3 regions of the Streptomyces sp. NPDC045678 genome follow, and region 1 is predicted to be linked to each of the others. Evidence: riboswitches for the same ligand, from Rfam matches in the RefSeq annotation. Region 1 holds a riboswitch; each other region holds the start of a gene.

Region 1 (3,304 bases):
CGCCGCGTGGCCGAGCTGCGCCCCGATCGCCGGCCTCACCCAGGACGGCGCCGCGGCCGACGTGGACCCGGGCGCCCCGGTCACGCCGAAGCCCACCGAGCCGTCGGACCCCACAGGCTCCGGCAAGGACGGCAAGGACGGCAAGGACGGCAAGGACGCCAAGGGCCCCTCGGGCAAGGGCGGGGGCAAGGGCGAATCGTCCGGCGACGCCTCCGACTCGGCCGACCCGTCCGCCGACCCGGAGAAGCCCTCCGACGACGCGAGCGACAGGCCCGGCTCCGGCAAGGACTCCCGAGACAAGAATCACGACGAGTCCGGCGAAAAGGATGGCAAGGGCGGTAAGGGCGACACCGGCGGCAACAAGGGTGACTCCGGCAAGTCGGGCGACGAAGACGCCACTTCGCCCACTCCCGAGAACTCGACCGACCCCGCAGGCGGCGCTGACGACGCGGACGGCTCCGGCGACTCCGCCTCCGGCCGCCACCGCGGCGACCGCGCGGACGAGGGTGCGGACGCGGACGGCCGGTCCGGACGGCACGCCTCGCGCGGTGAGAAGCGCTCCGGCGGGATCGCCGACGGGACGTACACGGTGCGCTCCGGAGACAACCTCTCGGTCATCGCGGACGACCTCGGCGTCGACGGCGGATGGCACGAGCTCTACACCGAGAACAAGAAGACCGTCGGCAAGGACCCGGACCTCATTCTCCCCGGTCAGAGCCTCGATCTGGGCGAAAAGTAACGGTAGTTGACGAAGAGTCGGGTGGGGGCTTCGCGTCGTATGTCTGGTTTGGTGCGAGTGAGAGATGGGTCTCAGAAGCCCTGATCGTCTTTGAAATTCCGGCGATCGCGTGATTACCGTCGTCACCGCTCGCCACTCGTGAGCCCCGCCGGTCGGTACGCCGAATCCTGCCAACGGCCGGACGGGAACAGTCGTCGCTTTGAGCGCCGTAGGCAGGAGCGGGGGACCCAAGGTAAGCGCCGCGTCATGCGGCTAGGGGTGAAGCCGCACTCGAAGGAGTGCGGCCGGGCAACCACATCGGCCCGAACCCGACAGCTCACCTCGCAGGCGTCGGTGAGGGGATCAACGCATGCTGTTTTCCAGCAAGGGCAAGCACCGTCGTCCGTCCAAGGCCACCCGTGTCGTCACGCTCGCCGGTGTCACCGGTGCCGCAGTCGCGGCCCCGCTGATGGCCGCCGGTTCCGCCTCGGCCGCCACCACCTCCGAGTGGGACGCCGTCGCGCAGTGCGAGTCCGGCGGCAACTGGTCCATCAACACCGGCAACGGCTACTACGGCGGCGTGCAGTTCTCCGCCTCCACGTGGTCCGCGTACGGCGGCACGAAGTACGCGCCGACGGCCGACAAGGCCTCCAAGGCCCAGCAGATCGAGATCGCCGAGAAGGTCCTCGCCAGCCAGGGCAAGGGTGCCTGGCCGAGCTGCGGCGTCGGCCTCTCGGGCGCCTCGCCCAACAGCGGCGGCTCGCAGCAGCAGGCTCCGCAGCAGCAGCAGGCCGCGCCGAAGCCGCAGCAGACGCAGCAGCAGGCCGCCCCGCAGCAGCAGGCCGCGCCCAAGCCGCAGCCCAAGCCGCAGCCGCAGACCGAGTCCAAGAAGACCGTCGAGACCCCGACCGGCAAGACGGTCAAGAAGGGCGACGGCGAGTACAAGGTCAAGACGGGCGACACCCTGTCGAAGATCGCTGAGGCGAAGCACGTCAAGGGCGGCTGGCACAAGGTCTACAAGCTCAACGGCGACATCATCGACAACGCCGACATGATCTACCCGGGCCAGCAGCTCCACCTGAGCTGACCCGGACGGTCACGGCCGTGCCTCGGCGGACGCACGGCCGTACCCCCCGTCCCCACGGGCTCCCCGCCCCGGTGCGCGTATCCCCCGTACGCACCGGGGCGGGGCCATGTCCGCACCCCTTCCCCCGCCGTCCCCGGCCCCCTCTTGTTCGCTACTAGCGAGTAGAGAACATGGTCTTACGCCCTGTTTCCGCGCCATATGGCCTTTGTGCCGTCCCAGGGGACGGGCGGTCGGCTGGCCGAAGGCCCGGAGCCGGTTAGGCTCAGGAGACGCAGGGCCGAAGCGGCTCGCGTAAACGCGTCACATCCCAGAAGGAGATGCTCGTGCCGTCCATCGACGTCGTCGTAGCCCGGGAAATCCTGGACTCCCGAGGCAACCCCACGGTCGAGGTCGAGGTCGGCCTCGACGACGGCAGCACCGGTCGTGCCGCCGTTCCGTCCGGTGCCTCCACCGGTGCCTTCGAGGCCATCGAACTCCGCGACGGTGACCCCAACCGTTACCAGGGCAAGGGTGTCGAGAAGGCCGTCCTCGCCGTCATCGAGCAGATCGGCCCGGAGCTCGTCGGCTACGACGCCACCGAGCAGCGCCTGATCGACCAGGCCATGTTCGACCTGGACGCCACCGACAACAAGGGCTCGCTCGGCGCCAACGCCATCCTCGGCGTCTCGCTCGCCGTCGCGCACGCCGCCTCCGAGGCCAGCGACCTGCCGCTGTTCCGCTACCTCGGCGGCCCGAACGCGCACCTGCTGCCCGTCCCGATGATGAACATCCTGAACGGCGGGTCGCACGCCGACTCGAACGTCGACATCCAGGAATTCATGATCGCCCCGATCGGCGCGGAGTCCTTCTCCGAGGCGCTGCGCTGGGGCACCGAGGTCTACCACACCCTCAAGAAGGTCCTGAAGGACAAGGGTCTGTCGACCGGCCTCGGCGACGAGGGCGGCTTCGCCCCGAACCTGGACTCCAACCGCGCCGCGCTCGACCTCATCCTCGAGGCCATCAAGCAGGCCGGTTACGTCCCCGGCGAGCAGATCGCGCTCGCCCTCGACGTCGCCGCGTCCGAGTTCTACAAGGACGGCAAGTACTCCTTCGAGGGCAAGGAGCGCTCGGCCGCCGAGATGACCGAGTACTACGAGGAGCTCGTCGCCTCGTACCCGCTCGTCTCCATCGAGGACCCGCTGTTCGAGGACGACTGGGCCGGCTGGAACGCCATCACCGAGAAGCTCGGCGACAAGGTGCAGCTCGTCGGCGACGACCTGTTCGTCACCAACCCCGAGCGCCTGGCCCGCGGCATCGAGGAGAACTCGGCCAACGCCCTGCTCGTCAAGGTCAACCAGATCGGTTCGCTGACCGAGACCCTGGACGCCGTCGAGATGGCCCAGCGCAGCGGCTTCAAGTGCATGATGTCCCACCGCTCCGGCGAGACCGAGGACGTCACCATCGCCGACCTCGCCGTCGCCACCAACTGCGGCCAGATCAAGACCGGCGCCCCGGCCCGC
Region 2 (3,304 bases), on a different contig from region 1:
CTCCACGGGCACCGACGTGTCGTCGAAGTGGGTGTAGTAGAGGTCGATGTAGTCGGTGCCGAGGCGCTTCAGGGATGCGTCGGCGGCGCCCTTGATGGTGGCGGCGGACAGGCCCTTGTACTCGGGGTGGGAGCCGGCCTTCGTGGCCACGACGACATCGGAGCGGTTGCCGCGCTCGGCGAGCCACTCGCCGATGAGGGTCTCGGACTCGCCGCCCTTGTTGCCGTCGACCCAGGCCGAGTACGCGTCGGCGGTGTCGATGAAGTTGCCGCCTGCCGCGGTGTAGGCGTCGAGGACGGCGAAGGACGCCGCCCGGTCCGCGGTCCAGCCGAAGACGTTGCCGCCGAGGGAGAGCGGGAAGACCTCGAGGTCGGAGGAGCCGAGTGGGCGAAGAGAAGTCATATCCTCCTCAACGCCCCCATCGGAGACGGAATTCCGTGCAGGCCACAAGCAAGCGGTGGCCGGCCCCTACGAAGGCGCGATCAGGGGTTGAGGCCCTTGCTCTGCAGCCACCCGAGCGGGTCGATCCCCGAGCCGCCCGGCGTGTGGACCTCCATGTGGAGGTGCGGGCCTGTGACGTTGCCGGTCGCGCCGACGCGGCCGATGACGTCACCCGTGGAGACCTTCTGGCCCGCGCTGACGTTGAGCGACGACTGGTGGCAGTACCAGACCTCCGTGCCGTCCTCGAGTTCGAGCACGGTGCGGTAGCCGTACGCGCCCGCCCAGCCGGCCTCCTTGACGGTGCCGGTGTGCACGGCCTTCAGCGGGGTGCCCGTGGGCGCCGCGAAGTCCAGGCCGGTGTGGTGGCCCGAGGACCACATGGAGCCGGCGTCGCCGAAGTGCGAGGTGAGGGTGTACGAGGAGGTGGGGATGACGTAGCTCTTGGCGAGCTTGGCCAGGCGCGCGGCCTCGGCCTTCGCCTTCCGGGCCTCCTCCTCCTTCTTCTTCTTGGCGGCGGCCTTGGCGTCCGCCTCCTTCTCGGCGGCCCTCTGCTGCGCGGCCGCCTCTTCGGCGGCCTTCTTGACGGCCGCGTCCTCGGCCGCGGTCCGCACGGCGGTGTCCGCCTGGTTCTGCTGGTTCTCGGCCTGCTGCATGATGCGGGCCCGCAGGGCCTCGCCCGCGTGGGTGGTGCCCTGCTGGGCGTCGGCGGTGCTGACGCCCGCGGCGGTGAGGGGGGCCGAGGCGGCGACGGCGGTGTCCGCGGCGTCGTCGTCGGACATCAACGAGCCCACGCCGGGCAGGGACTCGGCCTCGGGCAGCGAGTCGGTGACCGCGCCCAGGTCGGGCATCGATATGGAGACCGGTGGCTTGCCGTCCTGCGCGGTGGCGATGCCGCCCGCGCCGACGGCGGCGATGACGCCCACGCCGAGCACGGTGGAGCTGCGGGCGAGCCCGCCGCCCTTCTTGTGCACACGGTGCCTGCCGCGGACGGGACGGACGGACTCCTCGGTGGGGTTCCACTCTTCGAAGGAGCCCTCGTCGTACGAACCGAAGTCGTCGTCATTCGGAACGTACACGGCTTGGGGGGCAGGCCGGTTGGACGCCACTGGGGCGCACTCCTTTCCTTCCTTCTCGCCTACCGGGTTAGCTGACGGGTTCGGAGCAGGAAGGTCTCCTACGAACATCTGACACGGATGCACAGATGCCCGATTCACCCCATGTTGGTGGTTCCCCGGCTCCCTTGCGGGATTAGGCGTGTGCGCACGGAGCCGCCTCTAGTGACGGCTGGGACGACCGCGCTGCGTTATCGAACGTTAATAGACAGCGGGTCGGTATTCCAAGCTGTTCCAGTTGATCGTTAACGCTCATCGGCCGTACACATCGGGACACGAAGGGTCGGAACGGGGCGAGTTGACCCCACCTTCCCAAACACCGGAACTTCACATTCTCTTGACAGAGCGTCAGTTGTTATGCGGAGGGCTGCACCTCAGTCACCGGACGTGACGTCGGAAGCGTCGGCCGCGACGTCCAGGTCCCCGGCGGTGGGGCGCCGCACCGCGAGCAGCGCCATGTCGTCCGTCATGCCGCCCCCGGTGTGCCGCCGCACCTCCCCCGCCAGCGCGGCGAGGAGCGCGTGCGGGCCGCCGCGGCCCGGGAAGATCCGCCCGCCGAGCCGGGTCGCGGGATCGTAGAACTCCCCCGCCGCGTTGCGCGCCTCCGAGAGGCCGTCCGTGTAGAAGAGCAGCAGCGCGCCGGGCGGCAGTTCCGTCTCGTCCGCGCGGTCCGGCCAGGTCCCGAGGTCCCCCATGCCGAGCGGCAGCGCGGGTTCGCTCGCCGACAGGACGCACAGCCGCCCGTCGCCGCGCAGCAGCAACGGCGGCGGGTGCCCGCGGTTCACGAGCCGTACGGCGCCCTCGCCGTGCCGGATCTCGGCGAGGACCGCGGTGGTGAACCCCTCGAACGCGTCGAGCCCGTCGCGCCGGGTGCCCTCGCGGGCGAGCGCCCGCTCCAGGCGCTGCGCGACCGCCTCCAGGGTGGCCTCCTGCTCGGCGGCCTCCCGGAAGGCGCCGATGACGACCGCGACGGCGGCGACCGCGCCCATGCCCTTGCCGCGTACGTCACCGACGATGAGCCGCACGCCGTGCGGGGTGTCCTGCACCGCGTACAGATCGCCCCCGATGAACGCGTCCGCCTGCGCGGCCTCGTACCGCGCCGCGAAGTCGAGCCCGCCGATCCGCGGATCCGGTTCGGGCAGCACGGCGCGCTGCGTGGCCTCGGAGATGGAACGGGCGATGGCGAGCCGGTCGTTGCTGCGCCGCACGACGCGGTTGATGACGATCGCGAGCGCGGCGACGGTCACCACGGTGACCACTTCGGTGACGGCCTCGACCTGGCTGCTGATCGTGCTGCCGTAGTGCAGGAAGAGGACGGCGGCCGTGGCGGCGACACCCGTCAGGACGGTGTTGAGCCGCGAGTAGAAGGGGGCGGCGATGAGGGGGGCGGCGGTGAAGAGGGGGGACGCGGTGAACTCCGACGGGGTCGCCGCGTCGTACACGACACCGACGACGAGGAGCAGGAGCGGCAGGGAGCGGACGAACGCCCGCTCGGGCCCGGTGGTCCCCCTGGCCTCCCTGGCATCCCTGTCGTCGGGATTTCCTCGCTGCCCCACCGCTTGTCTCCCGCCGAGTCCGCGCCCATCACCGCGCTGCATTCAGGGTTCCCGCAGCGGCGGGAGGGTGCGAGTTGGTGTGGGCCGACCGGGTTACGGCGGGGAAAACACCTGAGGCCGGGAAGCTGATGCTTCCCGGCCTCAGGCCTTCAGTAGCGGGGACAGGATTTGAACCTGCGACCTCTGGGTTATGAG
Region 3 (3,304 bases), on a different contig from region 1:
CGTCGGCGCCTGGACCGGTTCCGCGGGCGAGCCGCGCCCGGTGCCACCGGTGACCGCCGACGACCGCGGCCGCATCGTCATCGTGGACCGCCCCGGAGCGGTCCAGACGCAGCTGCTGATCGGCCGGGTCGGCGCCGACCGGCACGACCGCGTCTGGCCGGCCCAGGTCCTCGGCACGTACTGCCTGGGCGGCACCCTCACCTCGCGCCTGGACCGTGTCCTGCGCGAGGAGAAGGGATACACCTACGGTGTACGGGCGTTCAGCCAGGTCCTGCGCTCCGCCCCGGACGGGACGGGCGCCGCGATGCTCGCCATCAGCGGCTCCGTGGACACCCCGAACACGGGTCCGGCGCTGGACGATCTGTGGAAGGTGCTGCGCACCCTCGCCGCCGAAGGGCTCACCGACGCCGAGCGCGACGTGGCCGTGCAGAACCTGGTGGGCGTGGCCCCCCTCAAGTACGAGATGGCGGCATCCGTGGCGGCGACGCTCGCCGACCAGGTCGAGCAGAACCTGCCGGACGACTTCCAGGCGCAGCTGTACCGGCGGCTGGCCGCCACGGGCACCGTGGAGGCCACCGCGGCCGTCGTGAACGCCTTCCCGGAGGACCGCCTGGTGACGGTCCTCGTCGGGGACGCCGCGCAGATCGAGGAGCCCGTCAGGGCCCTCGGGATCGGTGAAGTGAGCGTGGTCACCGGCTGAGTGACGGATAACTAAACGGACAACTATGAGGACCCCGATGGCCCGTTTCGGCCACCGGGGTCCTCATATGTCCGGATTCATATGGAGGTTGCCTGTCTGCCGTGTGGCGTGCGCTACAAAAGTCGAGTTCTGTTTGTCGATTGACAGACGCCCCGATTAGCGTCGACCCGGCTGTCCGTCGCGCAGTACGCCGCATCCGCGGCACCGGGCAGTCATCGCCGAGTCCCCGTACGGCGCGAGCCAGGGGAGCCGGGGACCCACACGTCCCCTGGGGTGAATCGGGAACCTTGTCGCGAGGCGAGGGACTCGTAGGAGACCTTCCTGCTCCGAACCCGTCAGCTAACCCGGTAGGCGAGAGGGAAGGAAAGGAACACCCGCCACATGGCGTTCACCCGTGCCACCGGGAAGCACCGTCGTCCGAGCCGCATGACGCGGACCACCGCGAACGTCGCGGGTGTCGCGGCGCTCACCACCACCGGTGTCATCGGCGGTCTCGCGGGCCCCGCGCTCGCCGCCGCCGACGAAGCGGCCGTGGAGCACACCGGTCTCACCCAGGCGATATCCGTCGGCGACTCGCTCGCCGAGAGCATCGACGCGCAGGCCGCCGCGCAGCGCCAGGCCGCCGACGACGCCGCTGCCGCCAAGAAGGCCGAAGAGGCAGCCAAGAAGAAGGCCGCCGAGGAGAAGCGCAAGGCCGAGGCCGAGGCCAAGGCGAAGGCCAAGAAGGAGCGCGAGGCCAAGGAGCGCGCCGCCCGCGAGGCCGAGCGCAAGCGCCTGAACACCTACGTCTCCCCGATCTCCGGCTCGTACGTCTCCACGGGCTACCAGACCGGCGGTGCCATGTGGTCCTCCGGCAGCCACACCGGTGTCGACTTCCACGCCGCCTCCGGCACCTCGGTCCACGCGGTCGGCTCCGGCACCGTCGTCGAGGCCGGCTGGGGCGGTGCCTACGGCAACAACGTGGTCATCAAGATGAACGACGGCACGTACACCCAGTACGGCCACATGTCGTCCCTCGGCGTCACCGTCGGCCAGACGGTCACCCCGGGCCAGCAGATCGGCCTCTCCGGTTCCACCGGCAACTCCAGCGGCCCGCACCTCCACTTCGAGGCCCGCACCGGCGCGGAGTACGGCTCGGACATCGACCCGGTCTCGTACCTGCGCTCGCACGGCGTCAACGTCTGACCGACGCCTCCGCAGCATCGCACCGAAAGCCCCGGTTCCTCGTGAGCCGGGGCTTTCGCCGTTCCCGGCCGCCGTGTTCTTGGCCAAAAGATATCCATGAATTCCGGCCCGCCGTCGGAAATTCCGGCCCTCTGCAATAGAGTCACGGAACGAGCGTCGGTAGACCGCGTTGCGCGGGGATCAAAGCGGAGGTCCGGTCATGCGCGTTCCCGCGCACTCGGTATGCACGGCCATTCGGGATGACATAGTCGCCGGTGTGTACGAAAGGGGCGGCAAGCTCACCGAGGAACTCCTCGCGCGGCGCTACGGAGTCTCCCGCGTCCCCGTGCGCGAGGCCCTGCGCACCCTGGAGGCCGAGGGCTTCGTCGTCACCCGCAGGCACGCGGGCGCGTGCGTCGCCGAACCGACGGAGCAGGAGGCCGCGGACCTCCTGGAGGTCCGGACGCTGCTCGAACCCCTCGCCGCGGCCCGCGCCGCGCAGCGCCGCACGGACGCGCACCTGAAAGTCCTGCGCGGGCTCGTCAGGCTGGGCCAGGAGCGCGCGAGGAGCGGCCTGGGGGAGGAGTTGCGGTCCCTGGGCGGCTGGTTCCACGACACGCTCGGCCAGGCGTCCGGCAGCCCCGGCCTCACGGCGCTGCTCACCCCGCTCCGGCACAAGATCGCCTGGATGTACGTCGTCGAACCCTCGGCGGCGCCGGGCGAGTCCTGGTCCGAGCACGCGGCGATCGTCGACGCGGTGGCCCGCCGGGACGCGCAACGGGCGAGGGCGCTGACCGCGGCGCACGTCGAACGGACGCGTGCCTTTCACCGATTGCGCCCCGCGCGCCGTAGCGGCCGTGTGAGGGATTCGCAACATGCCGTAAACACGGTGAGCCTCCGCAATTAACGGAGGTGCCGTATATGAATGCCTGACGTTGTGCGTGAATTGCTCGACTTATTCAGGGGCATACATGCGTCGATGGGGTCACCCGTAATTCCGGGTGACCCCATCGACGTAATGCGAGGAACGTGTCCTAGACCGTCTCCGGAAGCTCCTCGAGCCCCTCGGCGACCAGCTTCGCCAGACGGTCGAGAGCGGCGTCGGCACCCTCGGCGTCGGAGGCCAGCACGATCTCTTCGCCGCCCTGGGCACCCAGGCCGAGCACCGCGAGCATCGAAGCGGCGTTGACCGGGCTGCCGTCGGCCTTGGCGATCGTCACGGGGACGCCGGCGGCCGTGGCCGCGCGGACGAAGATGGAGGCGGGTCGGGCGTGAAGGCCCTCGGCCCAGCCGACGTTGACGCGGCGCTCAGCCATGTGTTGCTGCCCTTCCAGGTGTCTCACACTTGTCTAGACCAGTGTCTCATGCCGTCGTGGGTGCTCTGCCGGGCAGAGGTCCCGGACCCGGCCGTCCTTCGACCTGTCCTAGCCTGCCCCGGCC

Evidence for each region. A riboswitch is a leader RNA that binds a small molecule or an ion and turns the genes downstream of it on or off. The one in region 1 is predicted to bind cyclic di-AMP.
Region 2: linked by a shared signal. The riboswitch ahead of AC07DO_RS10940 (M23 family metallopeptidase) and the one ahead of AC07DO_RS18675 (transglycosylase family protein) in region 1 are both predicted to bind cyclic di-AMP.
Region 3: linked by a shared signal. The riboswitch ahead of AC07DO_RS15390 (M23 family metallopeptidase) and the one ahead of AC07DO_RS18675 (transglycosylase family protein) in region 1 are both predicted to bind cyclic di-AMP.

What each region holds. Positions count from the first base shown of each region.
Region 1 covers NZ_JBWKJS010000005.1:119,988-123,291, reverse strand. Annotated here, with positions in the region: gene AC07DO_RS18680 (LysM peptidoglycan-binding domain-containing protein) at 1-739, shown strand, start outside; cyclic di-AMP (ydaO/yuaA leader) riboswitch at 934-1,084, shown strand; gene AC07DO_RS18675 (transglycosylase family protein) at 1,089-1,805, shown strand; gene eno (phosphopyruvate hydratase) at 2,123-3,304, shown strand, end outside.
Region 2 covers NZ_JBWKJS010000003.1:21,406-24,709, forward strand. Annotated here, with positions in the region: gene AC07DO_RS10935 (aldo/keto reductase) at 1-402, opposite strand, end outside; gene AC07DO_RS10940 (M23 family metallopeptidase) at 483-1,547, opposite strand; cyclic di-AMP (ydaO/yuaA leader) riboswitch at 1,559-1,706, opposite strand; gene AC07DO_RS10945 (PP2C family protein-serine/threonine phosphatase) at 1,928-3,151, opposite strand; tRNA gene AC07DO_RS10950 (tRNA-Met) at 3,263-3,304, opposite strand, start outside.
Region 3 covers NZ_JBWKJS010000004.1:154,473-157,776, forward strand. Annotated here, with positions in the region: gene AC07DO_RS15385 (M16 family metallopeptidase) at 1-700, shown strand, start outside; cyclic di-AMP (ydaO/yuaA leader) riboswitch at 907-1,069, shown strand; gene AC07DO_RS15390 (M23 family metallopeptidase) at 1,082-1,885, shown strand; gene AC07DO_RS15395 (GntR family transcriptional regulator) at 2,085-2,771, shown strand; gene AC07DO_RS15400 (HPr family phosphocarrier protein) at 2,899-3,180, opposite strand.